Regions from separate parts of the Staphylococcus capitis subsp. capitis genome, predicted to be linked through region 1. Evidence: riboswitches for the same ligand, from Rfam matches in the RefSeq annotation. Region 1 holds a riboswitch; the other holds the start of a gene.

Region 1 (7,633 bases):
GGCGACATTGATCTAAATTTTTATAACCTAGTATGCGCATGTATCCTAAACGTTTACGTTGAAATGATTTTTTAAATATTGATTTAAGGTCATTAATTGTAAACTGACGATATAACGTATCTAGAATATCCTTTTTGACGGGTGGTAAAAATTCACCTAATTCAAACATAGAGATATCCTCCTCAGTCATCATATCTGCAAACAATAAGGTTTCTAAAATGAAACTATCATCGGGTTGATACAAACTAATGGCTTGACTCGGTTTACCATCTCTTCCTGCGCGACCAATTTCTTGTAAATAATTGGAAGGACTTGAAGATAAATGAAAGTGAATGACAGTTCGGATATCTTTTTTATTTATTCCCATCCCAAAAGCACTGGTGGCTACGATAATAGGTATATCATTATTTAAAAATTGTTGTTGAACAGTTTGACGTTCTTGATAACTTAAATCACCATGATAAATGCCCGTTAAGAATCCCGCCTCATAAATTAATTTAGCTAATTCTAGACATCTTTTCTTAGAGGAAATATAAATAATCGTGGGTCCTGAATAGCTTAAAAAAGGTATGAGCCACTTTATTTTCTCTTCATCATCGTTAAAATTCTTATGTTGTAAAGAAATGTTATCTCTATTCATACTCGTTTTAATGACATTTAAATCAATACTAAGAATATGTGATAAATCTTCTTCTAAATGTGGTGGAGCTGTCGCAGTTAACGCAAGTATACGCGCATTTTTGAAGTGAGAAGTGATTTGTCCAATAAGGGCATAATGTGGTCTAAAGTCATAACCCCATTCTGATAGACAATGAGCTTCATCTAAAACTATTAAACCAAAGTCTAAATGTGATATTAACTTGAAATTCTGTGGCTGTAATAAAAATTCGGGACTTAAATAAATGAATCGACTTTGTGAAATTTGATTAATATGGTTTCTCTTTTCGATTTCATCCATACCTGAATGTATATATGAGACGTGAGATTCACCATTAAGTTTCATTTGCATCACTTGATCATCCATTAAAGAAATTAACGGTGATATGACTAACGTTGGTTTCTCAATTAAATATGTAGGAAGTTGGTAACATAAACTTTTCCCGCTTCCTGTAGGTAAAATACCTAAGGTGTGTTTACCTGCTAATATGCTTTCAATAATCTCCTTTTGGCCACGTTTGAAAGTCTCAAATCCAAACCATTCTTTAAGTTTATCTTCTAACACGTAAGTCACCTCGCTCAATACCTACGATGATTAATTTTATTTGAAAATAAGTTAAGTCTTCAAATGCTTGTTTGTATTCTCTTAATCTTAGGCCTATGTGATGATCATAATATTGAATAAATTGATCAATTTGTTTTTGATTGACATAAGTGTTGTAATCATTCTGATAACCTTTAATAAATATTTCCAATATATGATCTTCAATAGTATTTATTTTAACGTTTTGATGTTCTGCTATTTCGTTCATATTCATACCGTGTAGTAATTTTTGATAACTTAGAAAAGTTTGATTTAACAACTGAGGTAAGATAATTGTGTGAGATAGTATAGGATAATTAGATTCGTCTTCAATCTCATCTAATAAATCTATCAGTTGATTCATCTCTAATTCAAATAGTTCAGATTGCTTTATATCCTCTATCAAACTAATTTGCTGACGAGTATACATAGGTTCCTCATACCCTTGTAGATAGTAATGTAGCACATTCTTATTATTGCGACGTTCTATTGCGTCGAATAGTGAATATATTTCTGATATAAATGACGCTTCCAATTGAGAGAGTTTGATATGATTATATAGCTGTTTCACTTTCTGTTGTACGTAAGTATTTTGAACTACTGGAATAAATTTAAAAGAATCTTTGCGAGTATTCGATAATGTTTGGATAAGTAGTTGTATACAACTAAATGTTCGGGTTAAACTATCATATGTATATCGAGGATGCGTTTTGATATCTAATTCATGATTAAAATCATCCTTTTGTAGTATAAATCGCTCAAAAGTAGGATATTTTAAATTGGGTAAACTATGATATAATGACAAAAGTTGTTGGCTCGAAGCGTCAAAAAAAGTTTGATGAGACTTCTTGCCTATTAAAATATTATAAATACTTTTATTTGTTTTGTAGTTAAATGCATGATCAATAGCATAAGATAATATATCGTACAAATTAAACCCTCACTCTATAAAACGAATATATTGAAATGAAAAATGTCGATGTCTACAATTGTATTAGTAATACTAGTGTAGCATTTTTATCAAAGGAGGCGAATGAAAATGGCTAAATATACAATCGTTGATATGGATACTTGTATAGCATGCGGTGCATGTGGTGCAGCAGCTCCAGATATTTATGATTACGACGACGAAGGTATTGCTTTCGTAATCCTTGATGATAACCAAGGTACTGCAGAAGTGCCTGAAGAGTTATACGAAGATATGGAAGATGCACTAGAAGGTTGTCCTACTGATTCAATTAAAATTGAAGACGAACCATTTGATGGTGACGCGCTTAAATTTGAATAATAAATTGACTCGAATTCTTAATTATAATTGTTAGGAATTCGAGTTTTTATTTTTGATTACTACTTGCCTCATTTTTATTTAAGAATGATATCAAAAACGCTCTTGATACTAAGATATTTTGAGATAACTTAGTATCAAGAGCATTTATTTATTTTAAAATATTTTTTAGTCTTTTATATAGTAAAACAAAGATAATTGAAATGATGATACCTTTGATAATATTAAACGGTATTACACCGGAAACAATTACAATTTTAAGATTTTTAACGACATCTCCTAAATTAAATATCATTCCATATAATGGAAGTAATACAAAGTAATTTAAGATACTAAGTACAATAGTCATAACAATCGTACCAACTATTAGACCATAAATTAAAGTGCGTGTTGAGGGTTTGTTTTTATATACATAATAAGCTGATAATAAGAAACTTGCCCCGGCTAAAAAGTTTGCTACAGGCCCAACAGGATCTCCCATGTTAAATAAAAAGTTTAAGATATTTTTAATGAATGCGACAATAATACCTGCAATGGGACCTAATAAAAAAGTAGCAAGTAACGTTGGCACATCACTAAAATCTAACGTTAAGTATGGTGGTAAGAATGGTAGCGGAAACTTTATAAATGTTAATACAAACGCAACCGCACTTAACATACTTATAGTTATAAGACGTTTATTTTGTTGCATATTTAATTTTCTCCTTCCATTCATCTTGCTTAGAAAAGGAGGAAATTTGCACAACAAAAAACCTCCATCTTCTCCCATCCAGACTATACTGTCGGCTTCAGAATCTCACTGAATCAAGAAATAATATGACAACTACGTGTGTTATCGAATTATTTCGTCGCAGGCTTAAATTTACTGCCGGTTGGGAATTGCACCCGGCCCCGAAGATGAATAATGATAATGTTTTTATTTAATTTTTATATTACACGATAAAGGTGATAAACTCAATGACTCTGCTTTCTTATTAAAAAATAAAATCGTTAGTATAAAGTACTTAGTTATTTATTATCAAAAAGATATTCGATCAATATAAAAGTGATTCCTTTCATCAAATCATTCAATTGACCTAATTTTCTATAAACCAAAGATGAAACTTTATCATTGATGTGAAGTTAGAACATATTAGAAACACAAAAATGCACCCCAAAAGTTAGAGTATATTAGAAACACAAAAATGCACCCCAAAAGTTAGAGTATATCTCCAACTTAATGAGATGCACATCGAATTCGTATTTTAAAATTTTGTTTACTCTGCTTCATTATTTTTAGGTTGAGGGAGCTTAATTATAAATGTGGTACCTTTACCGAGCTCACTTTTTACATCAATTTGTCCACCATGCTCTTCAATAATCATCTTACAAATAAAGAGACCTAAACCAGTTCCCTGCTTACCACGTTTACGTGAGGCATCCACTTTATAGAAGCGGTCAAACACTTGTTGTAAATGTTCTGGAGCAATACCTGTACCTGTATCGCTAATATATAAAATATTATATTGCTCATCTTTACTTGCAGTTACTGCAATTGTGTCACCTGGTTGTGTATATCTTGATGCATTATCAATGAGATTAGTTAAAACTTGATCCATTCGATCCATGTCATAATCCCATAGAAGATGATCATTGCCAGAGTTAAATTCCATCGTTAATCCTAAATCGTCTGCTTGCATACGGTATTTAGCTTTCATTTTATCTAAAAGATTTTTTATTGGTTGTACTTCTTTCTCAACCGATAGACCTTCAGCATCCATTCGTGCAACATTTAATAATTCATTAACTAGACGATTTAATCGCTTAGATTCATCTAATACAACACCTAGCGAATCACGAATTTCATCTGGTTCAGTGACTATACCATCAACAATTGATTCTGTATAACCTTGTAATAAGGAAATGGGTGTGCGTAATTCATGGGATACATTAGCGATAAAGTCTTTTTTCATTTGATCTAAATTATGTTCATTTGTCATATCACGAATAATCACTACAATACCACTTCTGCCATTCGGCTGAATACGATTGATATAACTTGTGATAAAGACGTAATAACGCGTACTAATTTCTATTTCGAGAAATTCAGTTCCTTTGGATTCAAACGTTTTTTCGATTTGTTGTTCGATTGATTCTTTTGAAAAATCATCAATAAAATGGATGATATCATCAGCCATTTTGTTAGAAAAGATAACGACTCTTTGATCGTTTATACCTAATACACCTTCGACCATGGAGTTTAATAAACTGTCACGAATACTTTTAGATGATGATAAAGCGTCAATATGTTCTTGAATCTCGTAATTCATATTATTGAAAGCTCTTGATAAGTCGCCAATTTCATCTTTAGTAGATACGGAAGATATTTGACTATAATCACCTTCAGAAACTTTTTGTGCTTGTGTCTTTAATTGTCTCAAGGGTTTCGTAATTCTGTTCGATAAGAAGAATGCAAATACTGTACTAGCTGCTATAAATATAATTGCAGTAATCAAAATGATAATAGTTATAGCATTATTTGTATCTTCAATAGATTTTAAGTCTTTATAAATAAACACGCCACTATGCTTACTACTAGCATCTTCTTGTGGTTTCATTGGATAACCTAATAGTATATATGATTGTGTATTACCGTTATTTTTAATTGTGACGTTTTGAGTTTCAAATTCGCCGTTATTGAAGACTCTTTTAAATTTAGGGCTCTTTTTAATTTCATTGAGCATTTGAGTTTTCGTATTATTATATGATGCGTGTGGTTTATCATTAAAATTATTCATAATGATTAAACCACCAGGGCCATCTACAAGTTTTTGACTGTTTTGAATAGCAAGTGATTTATTGTGAGATTTCTCAACGAGTGAACTAATTCTTTTGGCATCTTCTTTAATAGAATTTTCAGTTTCTTGCGTAAAATAATATTGAATAAAGGTAATTAAGGATACACTTAATAAAATTAAAACTGTCGCTACTATTAAAATAATAGTTAACCACAGTTTTATAACTACGCTATTTAGTCGGTTCATCACTGGCTTTGACCTCGAACTTATAGCCTACACCCCAAACAGTTTGAATCATTTGAGCTGCATCGTTAGATACACGATTTAATTTCTCTCTTAAACGTTTTACATGTGTATCTACTGTTCGCAAGTCGCCATAAAATTCATAATGCCATACATCTTTAAGTAATTGTTCACGATCGAACACCTTATTAGGTGTCTTAGCTAGATATATGAGTAATTCATATTCTTTAGGTGTTAAATTCACTTGCTCGTTATCTGCAAGTACTCTATGTGCATCATTATCAATCACTAAATGATTGAATTCAATAATATCACGTGCATGTGGTTCGCTTTGTTCTGAGTTTGCAGATTGAGTACGTCTTAATAAAGCTTTAACTCTTAATACAACTTCTCTAGGTGAAAAAGGCTTAACAATATAGTCATCGGCACCGGATTCAAATCCTTCAACTCGGTTAGTTTCTTCTCCTTTTGCCGTAAGCATAATAATAGGTGTATCTTTGTGTTCTCTTAGTTTAGATGCGACTTCTATACCATCCATTTCTGGTAGCATTAAATCTAAAAGAATGCACGCATAGTTATTATCCATCGCAAGCTGATAAGCTTCCTTACCATCACTAGCTTCATGGATTTCAAAAGATTCTCTTTCTAAGTATAATTTAAGCAATCTTCTGATTCTGTCTTCATCATCAACGATTAAAATTTCGTTAGCCATATTACTTTTTACCTCCTACACATGCTGTTCAAATTCATTTGTTATTATAGCACAGGTTGAACATATTAAGTGACTGATAGTTAAAACTATGTGAAAAAAATCTCAATATTATTGGTAAAAACATATTTTTTGTGTTTATTTACCATTTTCTGCTAAATGTCTTAACGTTTTCACCTCATGAGGGGTCAACACACGACCTTCTCCGGCATTTAAACCTTTCAAGTCTAAAGGACCAAATTGAATACGTGTTAATTTATTCACTTCATGACCAAAATATTCAAACATACGGCGCACTTGACGATTTCTACCTTCACTAATAGTAATTTCGACTAATGTAGTGTTTTTCTCTTTATCTTGTCTTTTTATTTTTACTTGAGCCGGTTGAGTAAAACCATCTTCTAATTCAATGCCTTGTTCTAATTCTTTAACTTGTTCTCTCATTAAATAGCCTTTTAATTTAGCAACATATTTCTTTTTAATGTGATAACGTGGATGAGTCATTAAGTTAGTGAATTCTCCGTCGTTTGTTAACAATAAAACACCTGATGTATCATAATCTAAACGTCCAACTGGATATATACGAGTTTCAATATCTTCAAAATAATCTGTCACAACTTTACGACCACGATCATCAGATACACTCGTAATAACTTGAGTAGGTTTATAAAATAAGATATACATTTTATCTTCTTGTTCTATTTTAATGCCCTCTACTTCAACTGTGTCTGAGTGAGACACTTTTGTTCCTAATTCAGTCACAACTTGTCCATTTACTTTGACTTTTCCTTCGGTTATGAGTGTTTCAGCTTTGCGTCGTGATGTATAACCACTATTCGCAATTCTTTTTTGTAGTCTCTCTAATTCTTTACTCATTTGAATCTCCTTTTTGATTAACTAAATTACTAAAGAATTCATCCATTTCAGCATCATCCTCTTCAGTCGTTGGTAATGACTCAAGACTTTCTATACCAAATACATTTAAAAATAAATCGGTAGTTATTAAATGATGACTTCTAGAATGATCGACCTCTTTAGCTTCTACTAAACCTCTAGCTATAAGTGTTTTAACAGCGCCATCGGAATTTATCCCTCTTATCATTTCTATATCGCTACGAGTGAGTGGTTGATTATAAGCGATAATAGAAAGTGTCTCCATAGCTGCCTGAGATAACTTCATTTTAGATTTTTGTTCAATAAGCTGTTCAATATAAGACGATGCGTCTTTTTTCGTTGTTAAAACATATGTTGTACCAAATTTTTGGATAACCAAACCAGGAGATTGATAGGTATCGATTAACTGGTCGAGTTCATTTTCATTCAACTCCAAAATTTCCAATAATTGCTTCTGCTCTAATCCTTCATCACCAGAAGTATAT
Region 2 (7,633 bases), 280 kb from region 1:
ATACCTGTAGTCGTATTTTTATGATCTACACTCACGGTGAAATGTGTACCATAAGCATCAGTATTATGCGGTTCCATAGCATTTAGCTCTAACCTTTTAGCAATTGAAGTATCTAAAGGTGCACATATGAGACCACGTCCTTCTTTTGCCATAAAATTAATCGTATCGTCAGCCATCCATTCAGTAACTGCGATAAGGTCACCTTCATTTTCTCTGTCTTCATCGTCTACTACAATGATACTTTCACCTTTTCGCAATGCTTCAATAGCTAACTCAACTGTATCAAATTGCATATAAATTCCTCCTAAAAACCAAATGCACGTAATTTATCTTCTGTTAGTTCAGATTTTTGATGATTCATGATATTTTCCACATATTTAAAAAGTACATCTGTTTCTAAGTGAACTGCATCGCCCACTTTTTTATCTGATAAAATTGTAGACTTACGCGTCTCTGGAATAAGATGAATATCAAATGTGGTTTCATGAAGATCAAAGACTGTTAAACTTACGCCATCAACAGTGATAGAACCTTGTTGTACCATTTGATTTAAAACATTTTTTGAAGTTTTGATTGAAATTATTTTTGAGTTAGCTGATTCATTAACTTTAGAAATCGTTCCAAGTTCATCAACATGTCCAAGAACAAAATGTCCACCGAATCTGCCATTACCACTCATCGCTCTCTCAAGATTTACTTCAGCCTGACGTTGTAAATCGGCTAGGTAGGTCTTATTTTCAGTACCTTTAATCACTTGGACTGAGAAAGCTGTATCATTAAAATCAATCACCGTTAAACATGCGCCGTTCACACTTATAGAATCACCGATATGCATATCTTCAAGAATGCGATTCGCTTTAATTTCTAAAGTTCTCACTGATTTCTCAGAACGCACGTGTTGAACGGTACCAATTTCTTCAACGATACCTGTAAACATAGGCATTCACTTCTTTCGTAGTTTCAATTTTAAATTTTGATTAATTAACTTGGAATAAACAATTTCAAATTGAGTTGCTTCAGGTAAATCAATGACTTGATCAGTTTTGTAAAATTGATGTTTACCTGAACCACCTATTAATTTCGGGGCTAAATAAAGAATGAGTTCATCTAAATGATGAGATTGGAGAAATTGTGAAGTAACATTTGGACCTGCCTCGACTAGCAGTTTTCCAATACCTCTTTGATATAAATCTTTTAATATAGCTGTACTATCGCATTTTTCTAAACAAATAATTTCTATATGTTTATCATTACTTTGATTTTTTAAATTTTCATTTTCAGTATAAATCCAAATAGGTGAAGCAGTATCTGCAAATAGCTGTTGCTCAAAATCAATTTGTCCTGACTTTGATAGAATAACTCTAATTGGATGCTTACCATCCTGAACTCTAGTCGTATACAATGGATCATCAGCGTCTATCGTTTTTCTACCTGTTAATACAGCATCATGCTCGTGACGCAACTTATAAACATCTTCTTTAACTTCTTTATTAGTTATCCATTTACTCTCATCAGAATCAGTAGCTTGTTTGCCATCTAAACTAGATGAAACTTTAACAGTTAACTCTGGGATGCTATTTCTTTTAGCAGTAAAGAAGTCTTTATAAAGTTCAGCGGCATTCTCATTAAATTGAAATTCAACTTCAATACCAGCTTCTTTAAGTATTTCATCACCCTTAGAAGCTAAGGTAGTGTCTTTTACCGCATAGATAACCTTACGAATACCAAATTCAATAATTTTATTTACGCAAGGTGGTGTAGAACCATGATGAGTACAAGGTTCTAAAGAAACGTATATAGTTGCATCTTTAGCATTTTCTCCCGCCATATCTAATGCTTGTACTTCTGCGTGTTTATCACCCTTTTTCAAATGGGCGCCTAGACCGACAATTCTACCATCTTTAACCACTACAGAACCAACCGGTGGATTTATACCAGTTTGACCATCAACCATTTGAGCAAGTTGAATGGCATAATTCATAAATCGACTCAATTTATCACCTCAACAAAATAAAAAAACCTTACACCAATTTAATTAGGCATAAGGAGATTAATAATATATCTTTAAATAAGCATATTTGTTTACTATAAGACATAGTCCTACAAATTTGCTTGTCGAGTAATTATATTCTTTCTCCCATCCAGACTTTCACTGTCGGCTCTAGATTCTCACTAGATCAGCCACCAATATTATTAAATATTAGCAGGTCGCAGGCTTAATTTACTGCCGGTTGGGAATTGCACCCTGCCCCGAAAGAATTATATGAAATTGTTATTGGTTAATTGAGTGATGTAGTTAATAACTACAAATAAAATCTTACTATAATTGATTTCAAAACTCAATTTAATAACATCAATCAAATTTTATTTATTAGTGGAATTTTATCCGTTAGTCGATAATTTACCTATTTTTTTCCATTTCTTTTTGCGTCAAATATAAGTGAGATACTGTATTCACTACTTGATCAACAATCATCTTCACACCATTACGTAATTTGTTAACACCATTTGTCATTTGACCAATGGCAATGACGTTCGTCAACGTACCATATCTTGGACTAATGACTTGATTGGTTTCAGGAATAATTTGAATGCCACCCATAGGATGTCTTTGTACAATTTGACGATTTTCAAGATTTAACATCAATTGATCATCTTCATCTAATTGTTCGAGGTGTGTTTTGGATCCTGTTGCATTAATCACTACATCAAATAATTCAGTTTCTTGATCTTCATTATTAAATTTTAAATAAAATTGATTATTGTCATGTTGAATATCTTCTAAATCTTTCTTTATTTCAAGATATCCTTCTTCAATTAACTGTATAAGTAACTTTGCAGTTCTAGGAGGCATAGGGTTTGAATTTAATTGAATCATTTTTGAGTATTTTTGATTAAATAATTCTTGATCTCTTAAACTTAAACTATTCCAAATCCAATCTAAATTCTCTTTCAAATGCTCAATGATACTTTGAAATACTCCCATTTCTGTTTCATTATTTAAATCAAATTGTAAATCTTTAATATGGTGACCAGTTCTTCTATTCACTAATTTTTGAAAATCAATTTCATAATCCTCACACTCTTTTAAAAACAAAGCAACTGCCTTATCTAGAGGTACATTACCGTAATTATTTTCCTTAATTCCATTAAAATGATCTTTAGTTAAATGAGTAAATTGTATATCTATCATCTTACCTCTTACACTAGGTAAAGAGGCTGAACGACTTGTCATTGTTATCGGCAAATTAGGATGATGTGCAGCAACATATCTCACTGCATCTAAACTCGCTAACCCAGTACCTATAATAGCAATCCTATCTGAATCATCTACATGATCTAATGTATTATATGTTGGATATGGTGTTTGGATGTATCCTTTTTTACCTTTCAAATGATAAGGATCGTGATAACTAAACGTACCAAACGTTAAAAATAAATAATCATATTCTCTCCATTCTTTATCATCTTCACATCTACATACATAATACTTTAACTTCGTATCATCCACATTTGAGTTAGTAAAGATTTCCTGAACTTTATCATTAATAATTGTTAGATTCTCGTATTGTTGGTCGTATCGAGAAAGATGTGACTTCATATAATGACCAAAAACAAACCTTGGTAAGTACTGTGGATTCGGAAAATCAAATTCGGTTTGTTGTTGATACCATTTCCAAAATTCTTCATCATCATCTAAATTTAAACTCATTTTTTTTGAGGGCATATTTATTAATAATTCACTACTGTCATTCTGAAATGGTACACCTTGCCCCATATTTTTTGCATCGTCGTACACATCCACTTTAAGTTTGGAAAAATCTTCATGTTTAACAAGTTGTCGTAAAACACTGACACCAGCTGTTCCCATACCGATTATTGCCACACGCATATTCATCATCCTTCTATTTATGTATTCAGTTATTATATCAATTAATGTGAAAGCTTAAAAAATATATACCTTATAAACATATCCTTTACTAATTACTTTTAATCTTATATAGATATGCTAAAATCATTTTGTCGAGGTGAAATAATGAAACTACTAACAAAAATATTAATTGTATTTATCATTCTGTTCACATGGTTATCCAGTAAAAATAAAGCAAAATAACTTAAATTAAACCCTCTATAAACTTTTGCACTACTCACAAAAAAAGCATCGCTATCGAGAAAATTCTCAAAATAGCGATGCTTTTTAAATTCTATTTTTGATGTTCTTTATCATCTTTATATACATATAATTTAAAGTATTTACCTTCAGTCTTCATGTTCTTGTAGAAATCTGCAATAATGCTTGCATTACTTTCAGCCCATTTAATATCTGTTGCATATTGATGTTCACCAGGATTCTTAGGGTTCCATCTCATACTATACAGCGTGTCCTGATCTTCATGAGATAAGAAATGTTTGTGAATGAAATCAGCACCACCATATATAGCTTTCTGTGGAGTATCCCAACCATGTTTCTTAGCGTATTCTGCACCTGTTTTAACAGGATCACTGTCTAATGCACCTACACCATAAAAGTTATAATATTTTTTGCCGTCGATTTCTACACCTTTAGACAATTCACTTTTAGCTGAACCTGTCTCTAAAAGCGCATGAGAGATGAGATAAACTTCATTAACATGTTTAGCTTTAGCTGCATTTAAAAAGTCATCAGTATGTTCTAATAATACTGGTCTATCAAATAAAATACGTTTAATTCTGTTTTTATCTATACCTTGATATTTTGATAAATCTAAAAATTGATATTTTTGTTTATCATTATCAATGAATTCACTACTATCCATAGCTGTTTTAATTTCAGCATCTGATGCATCACGCCATGAATCATTATTTTTATTAGATACCTGTTGACTCGTATAGTTATGTATTTGTTTCTTTGCTGCTTTATCTAGAGTTTTATCGATTTTAATTACTTTCTTTTCTGACTTTACATGTTTAAAGAATATTTGATCAGAAATCATTGAAAAGAAAATAACAGCAGCAACAACAAATACTATTAGCAATCCTAAAATAGCTAATATAGAGCCCTTTTTGTGCTTAATCATAGTCACACCTCTTAGGTCATTGTTGTTAAACTATTCAGTTTCATTACGATAATAAAGTTTAACATTATTAATTCAGATTCACAATTTTATATTGGTAATGTTACAAATTCATAAATAAATAGTAATAAAAATGAAACTAAAAAATAAAAATAGAGGTTTCACTTCTTCATCATTTTTTATCACTCGAGAATAAATGAGTGTCTACATCTAATAATAGAACGTAAAACCAGCAATAAATCTCTATTAATAAGGATATTAATCATGAGAAAAAACGTTAAATGATGATAAGCAACCTCGATTTTTATAATATATGAATTAAGACTTTTTATATTCCATCATAATAAAACTAGCCGCTTGTGAACGATTTTTATAATAATACTGATTTAAATCAATTGTCCCTTCAATTTCACCATCACGATACTTCATTTCATTAGTAAAATTATTTATCATGACGAAATCAGAACGATCTCTAATTACATCTAAATCATCGTTACGTGCGAAAAAGTGCTCTAAATTTAAGTGTGCGTAATCCATATTAACCTCCCTTAGTGCATACCAAATTTATTTATGTTGAATTGTCATTTTAATGTCAATTTTATGCTTTTTTATTTGAGTTTTAATAAGTCTATGCTTACTATTTAACACCTTATTGGAAAATTACGCAAATGATAATTTTTATAAAGTAAGTTATCTTCTTTTTATCCGGAAATAATATTTATGTACATAAATAGGAGTGCATATTTTGGAATTTGAAGAAGTTTATAAAAACTATAATAAAATTATTCATTATTTGTTAAATCACTATCACATCACTTATAATTATGATGAATTTTATCAACTCTTACTTATTAAAATGTGGCAACTCACTCTAAATTACGATGAACAAAAATCAACCTCGATAAGTACATATCTCTTCACGAAATTGAAATATCATTTAATAGACCATTTTAGGAAAGAAAATAATAGATCCAATCAAATTACGCTTGATACCCATTTTCACAATTCTTATGATTCTACTATTCTCCTCAATGATTTTAACTTAGTGTTAGAAGACTTCTCTGATCAACTCAAACCACAAGAAGCGCAATGGCTGCGTCTTCATATTCAAGGCTTTAAACAATATGAGATAGCCCAGCACATGAATTTATCTCTAACTTCTATAAAGAAAATTAAAAACTCCACTAAACAAAAATGTTTAAATAATCTTAAATAACCATGAAGGAATGAACAACATGACTACTTATTCAACGAGACATTTACTTTATTTAAAAACTTCTATATCTAATGAGACAGAAACACGTATACAATACTCTGACTATCATATCACTGTCCCCTTTACACCACAGAAAATGATTCACTATCTACTTGAGTTGAATCACACTTCATTACAAGTGCAATCGTTAAAAGCTAAAAGATTACTAAATATAAATAAACTAATACCTATCTATATCAATCGAGATACAATTTTATTCCCACTAACACAAAAACGTGCATCAATAAAATATTTTATTAACGCACGTAAAATTATTGGAATTCACTCTTCTGTAGATTCTACTATTATCATTTTCGACAATACGACTCTACTTCGTACTGAAATCCCCTATACACTGGTATCCAAAAAATGGCAAGAAAGTTTAACTCTTGCTCAAATCATTGAAAAGACTAGCACTTATTAAATTTTAATTCCAGTAATTTTTTTGTAAATAATGCTGTAATTATTTTAATTAAATAAAGGCTCAATATCATTATACAGATTGCTGCTATTAAAATGATAATTACTAATAAACTAGATAATTCAACTTTAGGATTAATAAAGTAATGAACTGAAGTTAAACTTGTTATCAAACCTGTTAAAAATAATCCAAGTAATAAAGCATATGTTACAACAATACTAAATAGTAATATAAAGGTTTTACCTGAAGTAGCACTTTTATGCTCGTATATATGACTTTTGAGATAACGATTAGAAAACTGAATGGGTTTATTAAAATCTACATTATCTTCACTATCTATCTGACTTAGCTTTTTATTCAATTGTTCTTTTTCTTTTTTATTTAAAAACCATAATTGTTTTTGAACCTTTTCTTTAAATGTCTTTTTGTCCATATATTGGAGTTCGCTCCTCAAATCTAATAATTACTATAAATCATAAATTATTTATCATACTGTTGCAATCACTCTTAAATATCTTCAATGAAAAAGCAATCGATGAAGTGTTATTTCTTCATCGATTGCTTTTATAAATTAACTACAATTAAGCTTTACAAGATAGAAAGACCTGAGCTTTGAATATCTTTAGCGAAACCTTTAACTGTGTCAATTGAGAGTTCTTCAATATTACGATCCAAATTTGAATTAACTTTTTTAACCACATCAGCTGGACATGTGATGATATCTGCACCTATTTCATCAGCTTGAATAACATTAATCACTTCGCGACAACTTGCCCAAAGTAACTTAACACCTTTTTTACTATGAGTAACTTCAACAGATTCCTTCATTAAAGGTAGTGGATCTACACCAGTGTCAGCTATTCGACCAGCAAACACTGAAACATATGTAGGTACGCCTTCAGT

Evidence for each region. A riboswitch is a leader RNA that binds a small molecule or an ion and turns the genes downstream of it on or off. The one in region 1 is predicted to bind FMN.
Region 2: linked by a shared signal. The riboswitch ahead of ribD (bifunctional diaminohydroxyphosphoribosylaminopyrimidine deaminase/5-amino-6-(5-phosphoribosylamino)uracil reductase RibD) and the one ahead of V6C74_RS06525 (ECF transporter S component) in region 1 are both predicted to bind FMN.

The regions. Positions count from the first base shown of each region.
Region 1 is NZ_CP145263.1:1,280,012-1,287,644, reverse strand. Features, by position in the region: gene V6C74_RS06540 (ATP-dependent DNA helicase RecQ) at 1-1,222, opposite strand, end outside; gene V6C74_RS06535 (helix-turn-helix domain-containing protein) at 1,209-2,171, opposite strand; gene V6C74_RS06530 (ferredoxin) at 2,280-2,528, shown strand; gene V6C74_RS06525 (ECF transporter S component) at 2,677-3,216, opposite strand; FMN riboswitch at 3,279-3,428, opposite strand; gene V6C74_RS06520 (ATP-binding protein) at 3,782-5,548, opposite strand; gene V6C74_RS06515 (response regulator transcription factor) at 5,532-6,257, opposite strand; gene V6C74_RS06510 (pseudouridine synthase) at 6,393-7,130, opposite strand; gene scpB (SMC-Scp complex subunit ScpB) at 7,123-7,633, opposite strand, start outside.
Region 2 is NZ_CP145263.1:1,000,343-1,007,975, reverse strand. Features, by position in the region: gene ribB (3,4-dihydroxy-2-butanone-4-phosphate synthase) at 1-293, opposite strand, end outside; gene ribE (riboflavin synthase) at 305-937, opposite strand; gene ribD (bifunctional diaminohydroxyphosphoribosylaminopyrimidine deaminase/5-amino-6-(5-phosphoribosylamino)uracil reductase RibD) at 944-1,993, opposite strand; FMN riboswitch at 2,126-2,262, opposite strand; gene V6C74_RS05205 (FAD/NAD(P)-binding protein) at 2,402-3,892, opposite strand; gene V6C74_RS05200 (N-acetylglucosaminidase) at 4,206-5,057, opposite strand; gene V6C74_RS05195 (hypothetical protein) at 5,373-5,591, opposite strand; gene V6C74_RS05190 (sigma-70 family RNA polymerase sigma factor) at 5,800-6,270, shown strand; gene V6C74_RS05185 (competence protein ComK) at 6,290-6,733, shown strand; gene V6C74_RS05180 (hypothetical protein) at 6,720-7,163, opposite strand; gene V6C74_RS05175 (transaldolase) at 7,319-7,633, opposite strand, start outside.